Regions from separate parts of the Cytobacillus firmus genome, predicted to be linked through region 1. Evidence: riboswitches for the same ligand, from Rfam matches in the RefSeq annotation. Region 1 holds a riboswitch; each other region holds the start of a gene.
What was found. A riboswitch is a leader RNA that binds a small molecule or an ion and turns the genes downstream of it on or off. The one in region 1 is predicted to bind thiamine pyrophosphate.
Positions count from the first base shown of each region.

Region 2: another riboswitch for thiamine pyrophosphate. It lies ahead of NAF01_RS07680 (ABC transporter substrate-binding protein); the one in region 1 lies ahead of thiC (phosphomethylpyrimidine synthase ThiC).
Region 3: another riboswitch for thiamine pyrophosphate. It lies ahead of NAF01_RS06550 (YkoF family thiamine/hydroxymethylpyrimidine-binding protein); the one in region 1 lies ahead of thiC (phosphomethylpyrimidine synthase ThiC).

Region 1 covers NZ_CP098323.1:507,006-514,612, forward strand. Annotated here, with positions in the region: gene NAF01_RS02685 (bifunctional metallophosphatase/5'-nucleotidase) at 1-149, opposite strand, end outside; gene NAF01_RS02690 (hypothetical protein) at 331-615, shown strand; TPP riboswitch at 827-941, shown strand; gene thiC (phosphomethylpyrimidine synthase ThiC) at 1,070-2,854, shown strand; TPP riboswitch at 2,878-2,987, shown strand; gene tenI (thiazole tautomerase TenI) at 3,074-3,697, shown strand; gene thiO (glycine oxidase ThiO) at 3,681-4,820, shown strand; gene thiS (sulfur carrier protein ThiS) at 4,817-5,020, shown strand; gene NAF01_RS02715 (thiazole synthase) at 5,023-5,790, shown strand; gene NAF01_RS02720 (MoeB/ThiF family adenylyltransferase) at 5,787-6,806, shown strand; gene NAF01_RS02725 (VOC family protein) at 6,891-7,268, opposite strand; gene NAF01_RS02730 (hypothetical protein) at 7,411-7,607, shown strand, end outside.
Region 2 covers NZ_CP098323.1:1,467,037-1,474,643, forward strand. Annotated here, with positions in the region: gene NAF01_RS07670 (ABC transporter permease) at 1-136, opposite strand, end outside; gene NAF01_RS07675 (thiamine-binding protein) at 133-426, opposite strand; gene NAF01_RS07680 (ABC transporter substrate-binding protein) at 441-1,445, opposite strand; TPP riboswitch at 1,557-1,665, opposite strand; gene NAF01_RS07685 (YkvA family protein) at 1,745-2,158, opposite strand; gene NAF01_RS07690 (NAD-dependent deacylase) at 2,306-3,040, shown strand; gene tatA (twin-arginine translocase TatA/TatE family subunit) at 3,132-3,305, shown strand; gene treP (PTS system trehalose-specific EIIBC component) at 3,847-5,250, shown strand; gene NAF01_RS07705 (glycoside hydrolase family 13 protein) at 5,341-7,017, shown strand; partial or broken gene treC (alpha,alpha-phosphotrehalase) at 7,341-7,607, shown strand, end outside.
Region 3 covers NZ_CP098323.1:1,235,859-1,243,465, forward strand. Annotated here, with positions in the region: gene NAF01_RS06540 (ABC transporter ATP-binding protein) at 1-1,549, opposite strand, end outside; gene NAF01_RS06545 (ECF transporter S component) at 1,533-2,129, opposite strand; gene NAF01_RS06550 (YkoF family thiamine/hydroxymethylpyrimidine-binding protein) at 2,131-2,736, opposite strand; TPP riboswitch at 3,058-3,159, opposite strand; gene NAF01_RS06555 (Cof-type HAD-IIB family hydrolase) at 3,388-4,254, shown strand; gene NAF01_RS06560 (coproporphyrinogen III oxidase) at 4,510-6,024, shown strand; gene NAF01_RS06565 (long-chain fatty acid--CoA ligase) at 6,167-7,607, shown strand, end outside.

The sequences.
Region 1 (7,607 bases):
AGCAGCTGGACTCTCTTGTATGGTCCTTCTGAGCGATCTTCAATATGGCCATGATAATCCTCAGAGAGGCCTTGCCGATCCCATTGATTTTTTTCTCCCAGAGACATTCCCAGGAAGCTAAATAATATAAGGGAGATAAGTACTTTCATCAATCAACCTCCTGTAATTGTGGCAGGGATAGTATTTGCAGATATTGGGGATTTAATCGTAAGGGGGCTTTTGGGTGGCAAGTAAATGAAAAAATCCTGCTAACCTGCACTTGTTTATCCAATTTGATAAAGGGTAAGTTCATATTAAGAAACATAATACTGCCAAAGGAGATGACAACATATGAAATATAAGAAGCTTTTGCTTTCAGTCCCATTGGGTGCAGGATTATTGTTGGCAGGGTGCGGGACAGATGAACAGGAGCCGCCGCCGGAAACGGAAGATGTGGAATTGGAAGATAATCAAATGGAAGAAAACAATAATGAAGATAGTGAAATGCAGGATCCAGGCACATCAGAGGAGTCGGATATGGAGGAACCCGGCATGAATGAAGAATCTCCACACGATGAAGAAAACATGGATGAAAGTGATATGGATATGAACGATGGGGGTTCTGAAGAGAACTAATTGATGATACACATCTAATACATGTAGAAAAACGTCTGCTAATGGCAGGCGTTTTTGTATGTTTTTTCAAGAATTTGAATGTCTAAGCCGTGGAGTATTCAGCTGCAGGAATACAAGTGATCTAGCGGGAAAAACGGAAGCTTTTTCATACACATTATAGAAATCCCTTTTATTTGTTTTCAGAATTATGTATACTAAAATAGAATTAAATAGCAATAACTAGGGGTGCCCAATAGCTTGGGCTGAGAAAGAAACGCGCTAAAGTTTCTTGACTCTTTGGACCTGATCTGGATTATACCAGCGTGGGGAAGTTAGAATGTGCAAAGGTTTCTTTGTGCAAAGACATCTGCGGTTAAGCCGGTCCATCATTATGTGGACCGGCTTTTTTACATATCTTGCACTACCTCGGTTCCAGGTCTCGTCCTTATATTTTTTAATAAGGGAGAGATGATCAATGACTGCAAGTTCTTTAAATCAGGAGAGTATTTCTATTATGTCGAGCTTTACTGGCAGCAAAAAAGTATATGTGAAGGGATCCAGGACTGATATAAAGGTTCCGGTGCGGGAGATAGTATTAAGCCCCACTGCCGGAACGTTTGGTGAAGAAGTCAATGAGCCGGTTCGTGTATATGATACGAGCGGACCATATACGGATCCTCAATATACGGCAGATCTAAAGAAAGGGCTTCCCGCTCTGAGAAGCCGGTGGATTCAGGAACGGGCGGATGTAGAAGAATATGATGGGCGGAAAGTAAAGCCCGAGGACAATGGCTACCTCAATGAAGATGATCCGCGTGCCAATCATAAAGTCTTTCCTGGCTTAAACCGCAAGCCATTGAGAGCGAAAAAAGGGAAGAATGTCACCCAGCTTCACTATGCCAAAAAGGGAATTATTACCCCGGAGATGGAGTTTATAGCCATTCGGGAAAATATGGAGCCGGAATTTGTGCGGTCTGAAGTAGCAAGAGGGCGGGCGATTATTCCTTCCAATATCAATCATCCTGAGACAGAGCCAATGATTATCGGAAGGAATTTTCATGTGAAAATTAATGCGAACATTGGAAACTCGGCTGTTTCATCCTCTATTGAAGAAGAGGTAGAGAAAATGACATGGGCCACACGCTGGGGCGCCGATACGATTATGGATCTTTCAACTGGAAAAAATATTCATACAACACGTGAATGGATTATCAGAAATTCTGCCGTTCCGGTCGGTACCGTTCCCATTTATCAGGCACTTGAAAAGGTTAATGGCATTGCTGAGGATCTTACTTGGGAAGTATACAGGGATACCTTAATCGAACAAGCAGAGCAGGGGGTTGACTATTTTACCATTCATGCAGGTGTCCTTTTGAGGTATGTACCGCTGTCAGCAAAACGCTTGACCGGAATTGTGTCGAGAGGCGGATCCATTATGGCCCAATGGTGCCTGCATCATCATAAAGAGAACTTTTTATATACACACTTTGAAGAAATCTGCGAGATCATGAAAGCTTATGATGTGGCCTTCTCCCTGGGGGATGGACTGCGGCCGGGATCGATTGCAGATGCAAATGACGAGGCTCAATTTGCAGAGCTCGAAACACTTGGGGAGTTGACGAAAATTGCCTGGGAACATGATGTACAGGTAATGGTCGAGGGACCTGGCCATGTTCCAATGCATTTAATCAAAGAGAATATGGATAAACAATTGGAAATCTGTAAAGAAGCACCATTCTATACACTCGGACCCCTTACGACTGATATAGCTCCGGGATACGACCATATTACCTCTGCAATCGGGGCTGCCATGATAGGCTGGTATGGGACGGCAATGCTTTGCTATGTTACCCCTAAAGAACATTTGGGTTTGCCGAATAGAGACGATGTCCGCGAGGGTGTCATCACGTATAAAATTGCCGCTCATGCTGCAGATCTGGCTAAGGGACATCCTGGAGCGCAAAAAAGGGATGATGCCCTGTCAAAAGCCCGTTTTGAATTCCGCTGGAGAGATCAATTCAATCTTTCCCTGGATCCTGAGCGCGCTTTGGAATTCCATGATGAAACACTGCCGGCTGAAGGGGCAAAAACAGCTCATTTTTGTTCCATGTGCGGGCCAAAATTTTGCAGTATGAGAATTTCTCAGGATATCCGGAATTATGCAAAAGAGCATCAGCTTGAAACCGACGAAGCGATACAAAAGGGACTGGAAGAGAAAGCTGAGGAATTTAATAAGGCCGGGGGAAACATTTATCAGTAGTCTTTTTATAGTTTAATAGAAATTATATCCGCTGGGGGTGCCTGTTTGCAGGCTGAGATTAAAGCAAAAGCTTAAGACCCTTGGAACCTGATCTGGCATGAATTCCAGCGTAGGGAAGTGGAGTATCGGGTCTATATTCCAGGGCCTCATACCCCGCTTTCTATTTAGAAGGTGGTTTTTTATTTGCACAAAATTAAAAATAGCATGGGAGCATCCTCTATGAAAAAGTGTCTGCATGTTATATCAGATGGAAAGCTTTCTCTAGAGGCCTTTGCTGAAATAGCAGGTGAAGTAGAACCCTTTGCAGACAAGTTCCACTTGAGGGAAAAACATCGAACCTCAAGGGAGCTATATGAAGGGGTTGAGCTGCTTTGTAATGAGGGAGTCCCCATTCATAAAATTGTTATAAATGATCGGGTGGATGTTGCTTGGACATATAAAACAGGAGTACATCTTGCTTTTCACAGCCTTCCAGTCCATGTTGTCAAAATGCGTTTTCCAGATATACCCATCGGATGTTCCGTACATTCTCTTGAAGAAGCAAAAGAGGCTGCAAAACAAGGGGCTGATTATATCCTGTTTGGGCACATATTTGAAACCGATTCCAAGAAGGGAGTTCCGCCAAGGGGCACTGGGTCACTGGAGGCTCTTAAAAAGGCAGTAGAAATTCCTGTATTGGCAATTGGAGGCATTAAACCAGAAAATGTCACCGAGGTTTTGGAGGTTGGAGCAGACGGCATTGCTGTAATGTCGGCGATTTTGCAGGCAAAGGACCCTGCAGAGGCAGCAAAGCTCTTTTTAAATAAGTTTAATGAGGAGGGGAAAGATGAGGAAAATATTTGACGCCGTTATAGTAGGTGGAGGCATTAATGGAAGCTCCATTGCTTTTCAACTGGCTAAAAGAGGGTATAAAGTGGCCGTTTTGGATAAGGGAAAAATAGCCGGCAAGGCTTCCGGAGCTGCAGCTGGAATTTTAGGAGCCCAAACGGAACTGACAGAAGATGGCCCGCTATGCCAGCTGGCATGCAAAAGCCGCTCCATGTACCAGAGCCTGATTCCTGAACTGGAAGATTTATCACAAGTTCATATTGGCTATCAAAATAAGGGTGTATATAAAGTAGCGGCTAATAAAGAAGAGGAGCTGGCATTAAAAAGATTGATAGAAATCCAGCAAAAAGCAGGTGAGCAGGCCGAATGGTTACCAATTGATAGCCTGATCAAACTTGAACCCTTCGTATCAAACAAATTGAGGGGGGCCATGTATATACCGAATGACGGACAGGTACAGGCATATGAATTGTCCCTAGCCTTTGCAAAAGCTTCGATAGCCATCGGCGCAGAAATTTATGAGTATACACATGTAATAGATTTTATTTTAAAAGATGAAAAGGTTTATGGGGTCAGAACCAGCCAGGGAGAATTTCTGGCAGATTCCGTTATTGTTGCTTCGGGGGCCTGGAGCAGGGAGATTCTTGAAAGAACGGGTCTTTCGCTGCCAATTATTCCGGTAAAAGGCGAGTGCTTCTCGGTCAAGGTTGAAAAACCTCTTGTACAGGGGACGATCTTTTCACACGGATGCTATATCGTTCCAAAGCAATCTGGCAGGCTGGTAGTTGGCGCGACGGTTAAGGTAAACTCATTTGATGAAAAGGTGACCTTTGAAGGGATATCCCTGCTGATGGAAAAGGCTCAAAACCTTGTCCCGGATATTGCAAATACAGAATGGGAAAGGGCCTGGACAGGTATTCGTCCGCAATCAGCTGATGGGCAGCCTTTTTTGGGACAACATCCGGCCTATGAAGGGTTATACATTGCAGCTGGGCATTTTCGGAATGGGATCCTCCTTGCCCCGGCAACAGGAGAGCTGATGGCAGACATCCTCGAAGGCAAAACAGAGCAGTTTAATCCGTTTAATCTGTCCCGACTGGACTGCTTTGTCCAATCGTCTAAAGGGGTGCTCTTATGAATGTTGTCATTAACGGAGATGCTATGGTGCTGCCTGAAACAGTTAATTCTGTTTCACTTCTGCTTGAGCATTTCCATTTGGAGCAAAAGGTAGTCATTGTCGAACTGAACAAGCATATTTTGGATAAGTCCATGCATGCTGAAACCATGCTGACAGATGGGGATCGAATCGAAATAGTACACTTTGTAGGAGGCGGATGATTTTGTTGAAAATTGGACCATATGAATTTAACTCACGGCTGCTGCTCGGAACAGGAAAATATCCAAACTTTGATGTGCAAAGGGATGCTGTAGAAGCTTCGGAATCAGAGGTGCTTACCTTTGCTGTACGCCGTATGAACATTTTTGAAGCGAACCAGCCCAACTTTTTGGAAAAGCTGGATTTAAAGAAATATAAATTACTCCCTAATACGGCAGGAGCGAGTACAGCTGAGGAGGCTGTCCGAATAGCAAGGCTATCCAAAGCTTCCGGGCTCTGCGACATGATTAAGGTTGAGGTTATTGGATGCAGCAAAACGCTTCTTCCCGATCCAATAGAAACAATAAAAGCAGCGGAAATCCTATTAGACGAGGGATTTATTGTTCTTCCCTATACTTCTGATGATGTCGTGCTTGCTCGAAAACTTGAAGAACTAGGCTGCCATGCTGTCATGCCATGTGCTTCGCCGATTGGTTCAGGACAGGGAATCATTAATCCTATTAATCTTCAATTTATTACAGAACAGGCTGATGTGCCGGTTATTGTTGATGCTGGAATTGGGAGTCCGGCAGATGCGGCATTGGCAATGGAGCTGGGAGCAGATGGAGTATTATTAAATACGGCAGTTTCCTCTGCCGCTGATCCTGTTAAAATGGCAAAAGCAATGAAACTCGCGATTGAAGCAGGGAGGCTCGGCTATGAAGCAGGCCGGACACCCAAAAAACGTTATGCATCAGCAAGCAGCCCGGCGGAAGGAATGGTTTTTAGTTGAGTGAGCGATACTCCCGCCAGATGTTATTTCCTCCGATTGGCAAAGAAGGACAGAAAAAGCTGAGGGGAAAACACGCTTTGATTATAGGGGCTGGTGCATTAGGGGCTGCAAATGCGGAAACTCTCACAAGGGCAGGCGTCGGCAAATTAACCATTGCCGATCGGGATTATGTGGAGTGGAGCAACCTGCAGCGTCAGCAGCTTTATTGTGAAGAAGATGCTGTACGAAAAGTGCCAAAAGCGATAGCAGCGGCTAAACGCCTAAAAGCCATCAATTCAGAGGTGCAAATTTTCGCACGTATTATGGATGTAGGTGTACAGGAAATGGAAGAGCTGATTGAGGATGTTGATTTAATCATCGATTCAACGGATAATTTTGACATTCGCTTTCTGATCAATGATATTTCTCAAAAGCACCGGATTCCCTGGATATATGGAGGCTGTGTGGGGAGCTATGGTTTAAGCTATACTATTTTGCCTGGGATGTCACCGTGCCTGAATTGCCTGATGGACAAATTGCCAATGGGGGGAATTACCTGCGATACGGCTGGTGTTATTCAGCCAGCTATTCAAATGGTTGCGGCTCACCAGTCTGCTGAGGCATTAAAGATATTGGCAGAAGACTTGGAATCCTTACGCGCGACACTTGTTTCTTTTGATGTATGGAAAAATCAATTTAGTTCTGTGAATGTTTCTTCCTTAAGAAATCCGCAGTGCTTATCGTGCGGGACTAAACCAGTTTATCCCTTCCTGGACTACAGAAATCAGACAAAGACAGCGCTGCTTTGCGGGAGGGATACCGTTCAAATCAGGCCTTCAGCTCTTCAGGATATGGATGTTGCCTATCTCGAAAAATCCCTGGTCTCTCAAGGAATCAATGTAGAGAGCAATCCTTATTTGCTCTCTTTTTCGATCAATGACGCCAGAGTAGTTGTATTTAAGGATGGAAGAGTGCTGGTGCATGGTGTAAGAGACATTCTAGAGGCAAAGAACCTGTATCATCGTTTCCTTGGATAATGAGTTTTGTCTATCGGCTAAGCATTTAAGGCTAAATAAAAAAAGACCTGTCCATTCTTCATTTGAAGGGCAGGCCTTTTTTAATTACTTATCTTCTCTTAATAAGTAGTTATTCCCATCTTGGTCTTTAAACGTAAACATAGTTCCAAAAGGCATCTTTAACATATCTTCAACTTCTATGCCATTTTGTTTCATTTGTTCATAGGCAGCTTCAATATCAGTGGTGCTGAAAAGGATGGAAGGGTGGGCAACAGCAGATGGATTTTGCTGTTCCATTGCTGCCTTTGAATAAAGAACCAGAGTCGTGAACTCATCATCGCTTGGACCCACTTCAATCCAGGATGCATTTGGTCCCATAGGCTGTTCGAATTTTAGGACAAACCCCATCTTATTTAGCCAAAAATCTTTTGCCTGTTCCTGATCCTCAACGTATACTGTGATTTTTCCAATTTTATTGATCATGAAAAAGGTCTCCTTTAATTCATATCTTATATTAGCGATTTTATCAGTATAAAGCTGTAAAAACAATTTCAACTAAGGGATAGTTCGCTTTAATTTACTTCAGATTGGAGATAATTACTGTAAACATTGAGAGGAGAGAAATATGAACATTGACTCCATAAAGTTCACCGATCCTCCTGTCCATCATCAATTTCCCCCGTTATATGAGAACCTGGGGCTTCCTGAAGTTTCTTCCTTTGTTGAGCAGAAATATGAATTTGATTTTACAGTAGGAAAAACAAAAAGGAAGGGCAATGGAACCATTCGAAAGTATAAGGAAAGTGGGCAGTACAAGGTGCA
Region 2 (7,607 bases), 960 kb from region 1:
CCTCCTGAATGATATCTGTCGGGGGAGGCAGGAGCCAAGCAGGGACTTCTGCCAGATTTACCGCCATCTCCCAGAGAATGAATAAAAGGAGGAGAACCGCAGCCGGCCTCCACCCTTTTCTGAATACATTGATCATGGACGGTATTTCTCCGTTAAATCACTCATTTCAATTCCAGCGGGCTGATAGAGAATCTTAACCTGTGAGATTACGTTGCTGCTGCCTTTTTCAATCATTTTTCTGTTCATGTCAGCAATGATTTTCAATAAGTGTTCTAAATCGCCTTCCATCGTTGTTTCAAGGGGATGCACTTCGTACTTAACACCGGATTGCTGAATAATACTGATCGCTTCATCAACGTATGGTATAACATTTTCCCCATCTTTTGTTTTTGGTATGATTTGAATGCTTACAAGTGCGTTTGCCATTTAATAAACTCTCCTTATTCCGGCAGGAAGTCGTTTGTAAATGCTTTGCCGGCATCTAATTCTTTATCTAATAGACCATTTTCATGCATCCAGTCTGCATAGTTTTCCCAGACCTCAAGCTTTTGTTCTCCCCATCTGGCAGCATCATCCTGATAGCGCGGGGATAGCCACTCCTGGCTCTTTTTGACCAATTCGCTGTCCAGGTCAGGAGCATTCTTTAACAAGATATCAGCTGCTTCCTCGGGCTGGTCGATTGCAAATTCATATCCTTTGGCTGCAGCATTTACAAATGCTTTGACAGTTTCCGGATCATCTTCAATCATTTTTTCACTCGTAGCCAGAACAGGCGTGTAGTAATCCAGTTTTTCTGAGTAGTCTGTGAGGTAGACCATATTAATCTTTTCCCCCCGAAGCTCAGCTTCTACACCTGTCCATCCGTAATAAATCCATGCGAAGTCTATATCTCTTTTAACCGCCGTAAAAAAGTCTGCATCTCCCATGTTCACAATTGACACCTTATCAGCATCGGCATTTTCCTTCTTCATTAGGGAGTCAATTACTGATTTTTCTACAGGAGCTCCCCACCCGCCATACGTTTTTCCTTCAAAGTCTTTCGGTGATTTAATGTTTTTTTCAGCAGGGGATGCAAAACCGGATGTATTGTGCTGAATAACAGCTGCTATCGATACCAGAGGCACACCCTGAACACGTGCTTCCGTAATGCTTTCCTGATAGCTGACACCGAAATCAGCCTTGCCTGATGCCGTCAATTGATCTGCGCCTGCTTCACCTGGCATGATAATTTCGACATCGAGCCCTTCTTCTTTAAAATAGCCTTTTTCTTTTGCCGCATATAAGCCAGTATGATTGGTATTTGGCGTCCAATCCAGTACGACAGTAACTTCCTTCAATTCTTGTTTGCTGCCTGCATCTTCATTTCCAGTCTTAGCATCCTGGCCGCTGCCGGCACAGCCGGATAGCAACAGAAGCGCAGTAATAACCGCAATACATTTTTTCATAGAGAAACCTCCCAAAAGCTTTTATGTAATAAGGAAAGTTGATATTAGTCTGCCCTGAAAAATAAAAAACGCCCCGGCATAATACCGGGACGCATATAAAAAACATTTTATTATGTTTAAGAATATGTTCCCTACGCCGGTATTAGCCAGATCAGGTTCAAAGGGTCAGCATCTTAAGGATGAAGTCTCAACCGGCACACCGGTTCCCCTACATTTCTTGCTATTTAATTTTAACAGGCATGAATACTTTCCATTATTTATTATAGCAGACAATATCAAAATGGACACCCTTTTGAAAGTTATTTCATTTCAATAGTCCGGCTCTCTTTCCAGGTTTTGAATTTCTCAATTTCACCTGTAATCTGGCTGACGGCAAAACCAAGTACTGCTGCATCATCGAGGATACCCATTCCAATTAGAAAGTCTGGAACCAGGTCGATAGGAGAGACAAAGTATAGGATGGATGCAATAATAAAGATAATTGATTTTTTGGAGATATGCCGGTAATCGCCTTTTGACCATGCCTTAACTAAATCGATCAGCAGCTGAAACTTTTCCCATATATCACTTAACGAAGATTTGTTTTTCTCAGCTTTAAGTGTAGCCTTTTTTAGAAGTCCTTTTGTTTTTTCGGGATCATCCGCATAGCGTTGTGCCCTGGAAGAAAATTTTTTATAGCCGTCCTTATAATCTTTCGTTTCTATTTCAGGCATAGCCATCACTCCTATATTGATAATTCGTAAAAACAGTTATAATCTATTATTTACCGCATACCTGACATGACATAAACATTTAACCAGGAGAAAAAAATGGAAATACCCTTCAAACCTGTGAAAATATTTTAGTGGGAGCTGGTATTTATGCTTGAGAAATGGCTGAAGGAATCAAATTATACAGTAATACTACCTGGAGCAGGTATGTCAACTGAAAGCGGGCTGCCTGATTTCAGGTCAGCCAATAATGGTTTATGGAACGGGAAAGATCCTGGGAAAATTGCCAGTACTGAGGCATTGAATGAAAATGTGAAAGAGTTTATAGAATTTTATCGGCACCGGGTAATCGGGCTCAAGGAGTGCAGCCCTCATAAAGGCCACTATATTCTTGCTGATTGGGAAAAGAGAGGCGTTTTAAAGAGTATTATCACCCAGAATGTGGATGGATTTCATCGGCTGGCAGGGAGTGAAAATGTATCAGAGCTTCATGGGAATCTGCAGACACTCCATTGCCAGCAATGCAAAAAAGAGTTCCCGGGCGAGGGATATTTGCATGGACACGTTCAATGTAATTGCGGGGGGCTGCTTCGTCCTTCAGTAGTTCTGTTTGGGGAGATGCTGCCTGAGCAGGCTTTAGATTTTGCAGCGGAAGAATCAGAAAAGGCAGAACTATTTATTGTTCTGGGGTCATCCCTGACTGTGACACCAGCCAATCAGTTTCCGCTGATAGCAAAACAAAACGGAGCAAAACTGGTTATTATTAATATGGAACCCACTGATTTTGACTTTTATGCTGATGAAGTGATCCATGAGCGCAAAATTGGTGAAGTTCTCGAAGAACTTGATCGTGCCTTAGTGCAGTGGGAGAATCAGAAATTATAAAAACTATGATTTTTTGAGCCAATCCCCTATAATGGACAATGAACATGATTACTGCTGTTTCAAGCGATATGATATATAAGGAGTGTTCAGCATGTTATCAAACATCGGTATTCCAGGCTTAATTCTCATCCTGGTTCTTGCTCTTATTATTTTTGGTCCTAAAAAACTTCCTGAAATAGGGAGAGCATTCGGGGAGACCTTAAAAGAATTTAAGAAATCTACCCGTGATCTCACTAAAGATGATGATGATGATAAAAGAAAATAGCCTAATGGTTTAGAAACCGGCTTTGCAGACGATTAGTCTTCGAAGCCGGTTTTTCTATTTTATCGCAGTCTAACGGGCAGTAAGACTCCCACTTCAAGACTCAGAGGAACCAAAGGAGGATAAGTGGGGGTCAAACTGCCCGTAAAGGCCCGATTGGTGAGATACAGTGAAACTTGCCGACGCGCAAGCAGAGGCTTAGTTGAACCAATCGGGTTCGTAGTGTCGATTGATCGAAGCGCTAGCGGAGATCTTAGCGACACTAGAACGCGACTAACAATCAGTGGGGGATAAGGAAAACCCCCACTGATTGAAGTTTCACTTTATGGCTTTCGAACCGAGTGAAAGGGTATAGAAAAGAAGGAAAAGAAAAAAAAGTTGACTAACATGTATATACAAGATAAAATGAAAGCGTAAACAGTTCATGTATATACAAGTTAGTTTGTGTGTAATGGATAGATGTATAAAAATCGAGAACGATAATAAGAACCTTATAACTGTTTTTTTCTTTAATATGAAAACGGTAACAGGAGGAGAGTGTAGAATGGCCACAAATAAAGAGTCAGCAGAGCAAATCGTAGAAGCTATCGGGGGCAGGGATAATATCGCTGCGGCCACTCATTGTGTAACAAGGCTGCGTTTTGCATTAAAAGATGAAGGAAAAGTCAATAAAGAAAAGCTCGAAGATATTGATATTGTAAAAGGTTCATTTTCTACCAATGGACAATTCCAGGTTGTAATTGGACAAGGCCTCGTTGATAAAGTATATAAAGAAATGACAGATGCAACCGGTATTGGCGAATCGTCAAAAGAAGAAACCAAAAGTGCAGCTGCCGAAAACTTAAATCCTCTGCAGCGTGGAATTAAAACACTGGCTGATATTTTTATTCCAATCCTCCCGGCTATCGTAACAGCTGGTTTGCTGATGGGAATCAACAACATTATGACAGCGCCGGATATTTTCTTCGATGATAAGTCGTTTGTTGAAGTTTATACAAACTGGGCTGATCTGGCGAGCATCATTAACCTGATTGCCAATACTGCTTTCGTATTTCTTCCAGGCCTGATTGGATGGAGTGCTGTAAACCGGTTTGGCGGCAGTCCGCTTCTTGGTATGGTACTTGGTTTGATGCTGGTGCACCCGGATCTTTTAAATGCATGGGGCTATGGTGCAGCAGAGGAAGTTCCGAAGTGGAATTTATTTGGTTTTGAAATTGAAAAAGTAGGTTACCAGGGCCAGGTGTTGCCTGTATTATTTGCTTCATATGTGTTGGCTAAGATAGAAGTATTTCTGCGAAAAAGAATTCCTGATGCGTTTCAGCTTCTGACTGTCGCGCCAATCGCTTTGCTTATTACTGGATTTCTTTCTTTTATTGCCATCGGACCAATTACATTCACGATCGGCAGCTGGATTACAAATGGAGTTGTCGGAATCTTTGATGCTGTTCCGGCCCTTGGAGGTTTGATTTACGGAGGATTATATGCACCTCTTGTTATCACTGGCATGCATCATACATTCCTGGCAGTCGATCTTCAGCTAATCGGCAGCATTGGCGGCACGTTTTTGTGGCCGATGGTGGCACTATCCAATATTGCACAGGGTTCAGCCGCTTTTGCCATGATGCTGTTAAGCAAAGGGAACGAAAAGCTGAAAGGGCTTGCGCTCACTTCTTCCATTTCAGCGTGGCTGGGTGTAACGGAACCGGCGATGTTTGGGGTTAACCTTCGATTTAAGTATCCGTTCTTTGCAGCGATTATTGGATCAGCTGCAGCAGGCATTTTCATCACTATTAATGGAGTTAAGGCACCGTCAATTGGAGTAGGCGGCTTGCCGGCATTCTTCTCCATCTTTGCGGAAAACTGGGGTGCTTTCTTTATTGGAATGGGAATAGCACTTGTAGTTCCGTTTGTATTAACTCTAGCTTTCTCGAAATTTAAAAAAGCCTAAATAAAATGATTGATGCCATGGAGTTCTATGATTCCATGGTATCGCCATTTTTAGGCTTGCTCAATATTTTATTATACCGGAGGTTTCATTATGAAGAAGCAATGGTGGAAAGAGAGTGTAGTTTACCAAATCTACCCTCGAAGCTTCATGGACAGCAATGGAGATGGAATAGGAGATCTACAGGGAATTATCTCAAGGCTTGATTACTTGAAAGAGCTTGGAATTGATGTGGTCTGGCTTTCTCCAGTTTATAAATCACCAAATGATGATAATGGCTATGATATCAGTGATTATCAGGATATTATGCGTGAGTTTGGTACTATGAAGGATTGGGAACAGCTTCTTGGAGAGCTGCATAAAAGAGACATCAAACTCATTATGGATCTGGTGGTGAACCATAGTTCAGACGAGCATATCTGGTTTTCAGAAGCAAGGAAATCGAAAGATAATCCATACAGGGACTACTATATATGGTGTGAAGGAAAGAATGGAAAGGAGCCGAATAACTGGGGCAGTAATTTCGGGGGATCTGCCTGGGAGTTTGACGAAAGTACAGGAGAATATTATTTGCATCTGTTTTCAAAAAAGCAACCTGATTTAAACTGGGAGAATCCGAAACTGAGAAAAGAAATATACGACATGATGACCTGGTGGCTTGAAAAAGGGATTGACGGGTTCAGAATGGATGTAGTCAACTTTATCTCCAAAGTGGAGGGTCTGCCTGATGATGAACCAAAGCCCGGTAAGAAATATGCTTCTGGAAGCAAGTATTATCGAAACGGCCCGAAAATTCATGAATACCTGCAGGAGATGAATGAAAAGGCGTTATCGAAGTATGATGTGATGACTGTCGGCGAAATGCCGGGTGTAAATCCGGAGTGGGCTCGGCAGTATACGGGGGAATCACGCAATGAGCTGAATATGGTCTTCCAATTTGAACATGTTAGCCTCGATAACGGGCCAAATGGCAAATGGGACCTCAAACCCCTCGATCTATTTGACTTAAAAACAAATCTGACCAAATGGCAAAATGAACTGGATGAGGTTGGCTGGAACAGCCTTTACTTTAATAATCATGATCAGCCGCGCTCTGTTTCCAGATTCGGGAATGATGGAGAGTATTGGGATAAGTCAGCAAAGATGCTGGCAACATTGCTGCATATGATGAAGGGAACTCCATATATTTATCAGGGCGAAGAAATAGGAATGACGAATGTCCGTTACTCAAGCATTGATGAATACAGAGATATAGAAACACTTAACTTTTACAAAGAAGCCCTTAACGATGGCTGGACAGAGGAAAAGGCACTGAAGGCCATCTATGCAAAAGGGCGTGACAATGCAAGAACGCCAATGCAATGGAATTCTTCCAGGCACGGAGGATTTACGAAAGGAACCCCATGGATAAAAGTGAATCCTAACTATAAAGACATTAATATCGAAAAGGCCATTGAAAACCCTGACTCTGTCTTTCATTATTATAAAAAGCTTATTGAACTTAGGAAGAAAAATGAAATTATTATTTACGGAAAATATAACCTTATACTTGATCATCATTCTGAAGTCTACGCCTATACAAGAACACTGGGCAATCAGACTCTTCTTGTCATGTGCAACTTCTATGGCGGAAACACTGAAGCAGAACTCCCTGCAAAGCTCCAGGGGGAAAAATTCGAACTGCTGATTGGGAATTATAAAGATATACAAATCAGCAGAACAATTAAACTTCGTCCATACGAAACTCAGGTGCTTCTCTTTAACGGTTAAAATGTGAGTTTTGTAAAACGCTACCCATATTTAAATACTTTACTGAGTTGATAGGAGCGGAAGGCGCGAGATCCTCGAAAATGCTGTCGCATTTTCTTTGTGCGGTGCACATCCTAAGGAGCTTATCCAGTGTCCTGCGGGAGCAGCGGGACAGGTGAGATCCCGCAGACGCAAAGCGTCGAGGAGGCTCACCGCCCGCCCCGCGGGTTTGCTGAGTGCCTGAAGCGGAAATCAACGGTCAGAATTGCAAGCATGTGTGCTTAATTTATATGCCAACAGCTTCTAAAAAAACATCTAAAAATACTTAAACAGGGTGATTCTAAATGAAACAACCGTGGTGGAAAAAAGCAGTAGTATATCAGATTTATCCGAAGAGCTTTAACGACACGACAGGAAATGGAGTCGGAGACATTCCTGGAATTATTGCCAAGCTTGATTACTTAAAAGAATTAGGTGTGGACGTCGTCTGGCTGACACCCATTTATAGATCGCCACAGCGGGATAACGGATATGACATTAGCGACTATTTCAGCATCCATGAGGAATATGGAACGATGGCAGACTTTGATAAGCTACTTGAAGAAGCCCAT
Region 3 (7,607 bases), 730 kb from region 1:
AAAGAACAATCACTTTGTCCGCATAGGAATGGAGGATTTCCATGTCATGCGTGATCATCACCACGGAACCTCCACTTTGGATCTTTGTTTCCAATAGCTTCATAAGCTCCCCGGACGTCCTGGCATCCTGTCCAAAGGTTGGCTCATCAAGGAGGAGAAGCTCCTGATCATTCACAAGCACCGATGCGACACTAAGCCGCCGCTTTTGTCCCTGGCTTAAGGAAAAAGGATGCAAGTCAGCACATTGGAGCAAGTCCACTTGAAGCAGAGCAGCCTGAACTGTTTTTTGAATATCGGCATCAGGAATTTGTTGTATTTTTAGGCTGAAGGCTATTTCATCATAGACAGAGTCTGCAATAAATTGATGCTCGGGATTTTGAAAAACGTAAGCTAATTTCTGTCTTAACTCCTTCTCCTTCCATTGGGAAAGGGAGCTGTCATAAAATAGTATATTGCCCTTTGAAGGAGGATATAGTCCAGCCAGCAGTCTGGAAAGTGTTGTTTTTCCTGACCCATTTGAACCGGCAATTGCCACAAATTCGCCTTTTTTTACAGAAAAACTAATATTTCTTAGCAAGTCCTTACCAGCTTTATTAAACGTTAGATTCTCTGCTGATAGGATAATCTGCTCTTCATGAGCTTGGTGTTTTTTCTTCCGGTTGTCTAAAATCTGAAGTGCACAAAAGGGATTTGCTAATCCGGCGATTAATTCCCGATCAGACAACGGGAGCTTTTCCCCTTTGTAAATACCTTCTTTTTTTCCTAATAGGCCGGCTCTAACCGCGCTTGGCAGCCAGATGCCCTCATGCAGTAGTTCTTCTGCATATTGATTAAAGCATTCTGCCGTGCTTCCATTAAATAAAATTTCACCTTCCTTGTTTAGGACCACGCACCGATCGGTCAAATCAATCCAATCATCCAGCTTATGCTCAATTATTAGCAGGGAAAATGCCTGGTTCTCTTTAAGCTCTTTGATTATGCGTGTAAGTTCATAGCTTGAAGCCGGGTCCAGATTTGCTGTCGGTTCGTCCAAAATCAGGATATCCGGTTTTAATGATAAAACACATGCCAGTGCAAGCTTTTGCTTTTGGCCCCCGGAAAGGGTGTGGATTAAGGAATGTTTATACGGCAAAAGATGAACAAGCTCCAATGCTTCATCAATCTTACTCTCTATTTCTTCAGGAGGTGTTTTCATATTCTCAAGCCCAAATGCCAGCTCATCCTCGACTGTGGTCATGCAAAATTGGCTTTCGGGGTCTTGAAACACAATGCCAATGTGCTGATTAATTTCGCCAGGGCCGAACTCCTCCAGCATCTTTCCCTTGAATGAAATGGTCCCGTCCAATTTGCCATCAACGGCCTCCGGATATAATTTATTTAAGCAGAAAGCAAGTGTGCTTTTTCCCGAGCCGCTTGGGCCCAGCAATAGAACTGCTTCCCCTGGATAAAGGCTGAATTGCACATCTTTTAAAATAGGTTTTTTCACATCTTCATACCTGAAGGAAAGCTGTTCAGTTTTTAATATGTGCCTATTATGCTGTAATTCCATTTTCCGGTTTTCCCCTTTTTAGCTCTTTTCCAATAGGAAAGCTGTTTAATGCCCCTGTTTTCGCAAGGCTTTCGCTTAGCCATTTGCCTAGCAATCCAGCTAATAAAGCACCGCTGATCAGCCTCACAAAAAACATAGCCGTAACATAACCGGGTGAGAGGGCCGCATAGCCGGAAATGAAATAGCCCCAAATAAAACTAGTAACAGATGAGCCCATTCCGGCAGCAATTAAAACCCATGGCCGGTAATTATTCCATTTCGTGGCCGCAAAAACAGCTTCTGCTCCAATCCCCTGAATCATCCCTGACAGTATCAGGCGGGGACCAACTGCGTTGCCGATCATGACTTCAATGGCTGCAGCGATGGTTTCCGATAAAAAGGCTGCTCCGGGTTTTCTGATTATGTAAGCTGCGATAATTGAAACAATAAACCAAATGCCAAAAATAAGATCATATCCAATTAAGCCGAACATTCCATATAGCACGTTGCCAAATTGCAGGAATACCAGATATACAACTGCAAACACGACAGCGAGTACAGACAGGACAATGACTTCTCGAAGCTTCCACTTTTCAAGCATATTACTCAGTCTCCTTTTTGGATGGACTGTTGGCAGACATATTCACTGTCATAACAATATGTGTAGAATCGCTTTTCTTGCAGTTTTCAAAAGCATCCTCCAGTGTTTTAAAAACAGCGTGTGCATCTCCATCCAGTCTTGAAGCATAATGCACTCCTTTAGTAAAAGTTTCCCGATTCTTTGCGAGCTCGACCTGGTTCATAATGACGTTCATGTAATCAGGAATCCCCATCGGATAAAGGGCAAACTGGACAGCGACTTCCTGGCTGATTCCTGCTGCTGAATCTTCATTCGCCCGTTCCTCATTTTCAGCAAGATAAGCATCGCCCGCAGTATCACCGGGACATCCATTTGAAAAAGTCCCGTTAAACACTACATGGTCCCCATGCTTAACTGTTTCAAGATAAATAGCTTTGACCACATCGAAAACATGAATGGACCTGCCTCGCACACAGGTGCTCACATCATCTGTTTCCATCCATACCTTGCTCGTGTCCACTTCTTTTAGAGCTGACAAAATAACCTCCGCAAACCTGTCAGTCATTGGGTAAATTGAAAACCTGCACCCTGTAATTTCACTAGTTCCACATAAAAAATTTTCCTGCATTTTGCCATCCTCCTATTTTAGTTTTAATGAAAGGCTATTTTCGCAAAGTTTGTTGCTTTTTGTATCTTATTTACTGAGTTGATTGGAGCGGAAGGTGCGAGACTCCTGCGGGAGTAGCTGGACAGGTGAGACCCCGCAGACGCGAAGCGTCGAGGAGGCTCACCGCTCGCCCCGCGGAAAGCGAGCAGCCTGGAGCGGAAATCAACGGACAGCATTAATAGGCCAAAAACAACAATTTATACGAAAAGAGCCTAATGAAAATAAAAAACTGCATTCCCATAAGGAAATGCAGTTGAATGATATCAAAACACTAGAAATGATAGCCGTTCACCTGCACTTCCCCACGCTGGTATTATCCAGATCGGGTGATAAGAGTCAGAACGGATTGTTCCTCTCAGCCAAAAAGCTCCCCTAGTGCAAAATAAGATATGCAGTTTTTATTGACTCCATCTTAATACGGAGCATCCAAATTGTAAATGACTAATTTATAATTCTTCAAATCAATTGATCTATGAAAACAGATAAACGCCTTCACTAACACAGATAAGCTATAAAAAATTTCTGCATTGTCCATGTCATGTTCTATTCCAGTCCTTCTCTTCATAAAAGTGTAATAGGACAATTTTACACCGAGAATAGGGGGCAAATTGGATGATATACAGAATGCTTGCTTTAAACATAGACGGAACATTACTCCAATCAAATGGAAGACTTCATAAATCAACAAAAGAAGCGATTGAATATGTGCAGCAAAAAGGGATCTATGTAACACTTGTTACGTCCAGAAGCTTTCCATCCGCGAAAAAAGTGGCTAAAGCATTGAAAATCAATTCTTTGCTGGTCACACACAGGGGGGCATATATTGCAGCTTCTCAGGAAAAGCCGATTTTTGTAAAAAGGATTCAGGAAGATGAAACGTTTGAAATCGTGCGCCTGCTTGAAGGCTTTACCTGTCAAATCAGGCTGGTGCACGAAAAATATTCCCTTGCCAACAAAACGAAGCTCAATACCAACATGCTTGCTAAAACTGTTTTTACAACCGGCGATCCCATTTTTTATTCCCAGCAGTTTGTGGATTCATTAAGTGACACCATTTTAGATGAGCCGGTCACACCGCCAAAAATTGAAGTGTACTTTGAAGATAAAGAAGACCTTGAGGATGCTAAGACAGCCATTTGGGGCATGTTTGAAAATGTGGAAGTCATTAAACTGAATGATCTGAGGATGGACATTGTTCCTGCCGGAGTTTCAAAGCTGAATGGTTTGCTCTATTTATGCGAGCACCTTGGAATTTCCAGAAATCAAATGGTCGTCATAGGAGATTCTGGAGATGATCTGGAAATGATTGAAGCCGCCGGTCTGGGTGTGGCAATGGGCAATGCCCCGGCAGAGGTAAAAAAAGCAGCAGACTGGCTGACACGATCCAATGACCAGAGCGGCGTAAGCTACATGGTTAAAGAACATTTCCGCAAACAGCATCCGATCGATTTCCTGAAGAAAATGAATCTGCTAAAATAAAATGAATGAAAGAGAGTCCAGTCAGGCAGATTGGCTCTCTTTTTGATTTAGGGCATTGGATAAAGAGATAGATAGAAAAAGAGTGAATTAAATAAAGTGTTCCAATAGGATTCACTTCCCTGATATTGACCTTGTTTCCCCATTTCTGTACACTAAAAGGAGTTTGTCAACATGAATAATAAAGACTCTGCAGCTGCCGTCAGTGAGATGAAACACCGGCAGATTTATTATAATTTCTAAAAAAAGGTGATAGATTTGAACATTTCAATTTTAGGCATACAGGATGAACGGTTCCATCGGCCGCTTCGGCTGATCGGGAACCTCTTTTTTGAAGAATGTGAAGTGGTGCTGGGTGAGAATGCTGCAGCAGATCTGACCATTTCTTTTCAGCTTGAGCAGGGAGAACGCATTAAAGCCATTGCAGAGCTTACTGATAAAGACAACAGGAATCTTACAGCCAATTTTGAAAAGGAATTTGTTCCGGCTGAGTCTGACAAAGAGACTTTCAGACAAGTGAAGAATGCAGTATCACATGTATACCTGACTGTTTTGCAGGACTGGACTGGCATTACCCAGAAGTGGGGTATCCTGACCGGAGTACGTCCCACAAAATTGCTTCACCGTGCCATGCAGAATCAGACACCTCTCCAGGAAGCTCATCAGCAGCTGAAGGAAGAGTACTTGATTACAGATGAAAAAATTCAGCTTATGCAGAATATTGTAGACCGGCAGCTTGCTGTTGTGCCGGATCTTTATGACTTAAAAAATGAGGTAAGCATATATATTGGCATTCCGTTCTGCCCGACAAAGTGCGCGTATTGTACTTTTCCTGCCTATGCGATTAATGGCAGGCAGGGTTCTGTTAACTCATTTCTTGGCGGCCTTCATTTTGAAATACGCAAAATTGGTGATTGGCTGAAAGAAAATAATGTGAAAATTACTACTGTCTATTATGGCGGAGGGACTCCGACAAGCATTACGGCAGAAGAGATGGATATGCTTTATGAGGAAATGTATGAATCTTTTCCAGATGTAGAAAACATTCGGGAGGTCACTGTCGAAGCAGGCCGTCCGGATACGATTACACCTGAAAAGCTTGAAGTGCTTAAAAAATGGAATATTGACCGTATCAGCATCAATCCTCAGTCCTATATTCAGGAGACCTTGAAAGCAATTGGCCGTCACCACACAGTAGAAGAAACCGTGGATAAATTCTATTTGGCCCGTAATATGGGCATGAACAATATCAATATGGATCTGATCATTGGATTGCCTGGAGAAGGTGTTCAGGAATTTGCGTATACTCTGGATGAAACAGAAAAATTAATGCCGGAATCCCTGACTGTCCATACTTTATCCTTTAAACGAGCTTCGGAAATGACAAAGAACAAGCAAAAATATAAAGTTGCCGATCGTGAAGAGATTGAAAAAATGATGAACATGGCTGAGAATTGGACGAAAGTGCATAATTACGATCCTTATTATCTCTACCGCCAGAAAAATATTCTCGGCAATCTTGAAAATGTCGGTTATGCCCTTCCAAATCAGGAAAGCATTTATAACATTATGATCATGGAAGAACAGCAGACAATTATCGGGCTTGGATGCGGGGCTTCCAGTAAGTTCATTGATCCCGGGACAGGAAAAATCACTCATTTTGCGAACCCGAAGGATCCAAAATCGTATAATGACAGTTTTGAATATTATACAGATGAGAAATTGAAAATATTAAAAGAGCTATTTAATAAACATGAATCCCTAGCCGAATAGGCGGGGATTTTTTTAAAAAAATATTTCGGAAAATTGAGAAAAATATTAAAGGAATTCATGAAAATAAAGAGAATGAATAGGTAAAAGATCATAGATCTCTATGATTCTAAATGTAAGCGTTTTCTAAAAAGGGGGAATTATAATGATGATGCAGACACCTTTGACTATGACGCAAATGATCAGGCGGGCAGAAAAGTATTTTCCAAAGAAAACGGTCGTATCAAGAACGGCCGGCGGAATTCAGAGATTGACATATAAGGAGATTGCAGAAAGGACCAGGAAGCTGGCAGAAAGCCTGCAAAAGCTGGGAGTGGAAAGAGGGGATAAGGTCGGGACACTGGCATGGAACCATCATCGTCACCTGGAGGCTTATTTCGCCATCCCATGCAGCGGAGCTGTTCTCCACACGATTAATATCCGTCTGTCACCTCAGCATATAACATATATTATTAACCATGCCGAAGATAAAGTGCTGCTGATTGATCCTGACATTGTACCGCTAATTGAGAAGGTTAAGGATGAACTGAAGACGGTCAAGGCGTTCATCATTATGACAGATGAAGAAGAATTGCCTGAGACTTCTCTTTCCCCGGTATATCACTATGAAAAGCTTATAAATGAAGCAAGTGGTGCCTATGAATATCCTGATGATCTGGATGAAAATTCAGCAGCGGGAATGTGCTATACCTCGGCAACTACAGGCAACCCTAAAGGGGTCGTCTATTCCCACAGAGGCATTGTTCTCCACAGTATGGCACTTGGGATGGCAGACAGTGCAGCTGTAAGCGAGAAGGATATCGCTCTTCCGGTAGTGCCGATGTTCCATGTAAACGCATGGGGGCTGCCGTTTGCTGCTGTCTGGTTTGGAACCACTCTTGTATTGCCGGGACCATATTTTACACCGAAACTTCTGGCAGAGCTTATTCAATCTGAGAAAGTTACCATAACAGCCGGAGTGCCGACAATCTGGCTCGGATTATTAAAAGAACTTGATGAAAATAAATATGATATGAGCTCACTCCGATCGGTTCTATGTGGAGGTTCGGCAGCGCCAAAAGGCATGATTAAAGCCTTCGAGCAAAAGCACAAAATTCCATTCATGCATGCCTACGGAATGACTGAAACAAGCCCGCTTGTTGTTATTTCGACTTTAAAAAGCTATCAGGAAGAGCTATCAGCAGAAGAGAGGCTGGATATAAAAGCCAAACAGGGCATCCTTGTACCTGGGCTGGAAATGAAGATTGCCGGCAAGGATGGGGAAGCAGCATGGGACGGAAAGGAAATGGGGGAACTCGCTATAAGAGGGCCATGGATTGCTTCTGAATATTATAAAGATGAGCGGACCAATGAAGCATTCCGTGATGGCTGGCTCTACACGGGAGATGTCGTAACCATTGATGAAGAAGGATTTATGAAAATCGTTGACCGGACAAAAGATTTAATTAAAAGTGGAGGGGAGTGGATTTCTTCCGTTGATATCGAAAATGCCTTAATGGCTCATGAATCGGTATTTGAAGCAGCGGTTGTTGCTGTCCCGCATGAGCAATGGCAGGAGAGGCCGGTGGCATGCGTAGTTCTGAAAG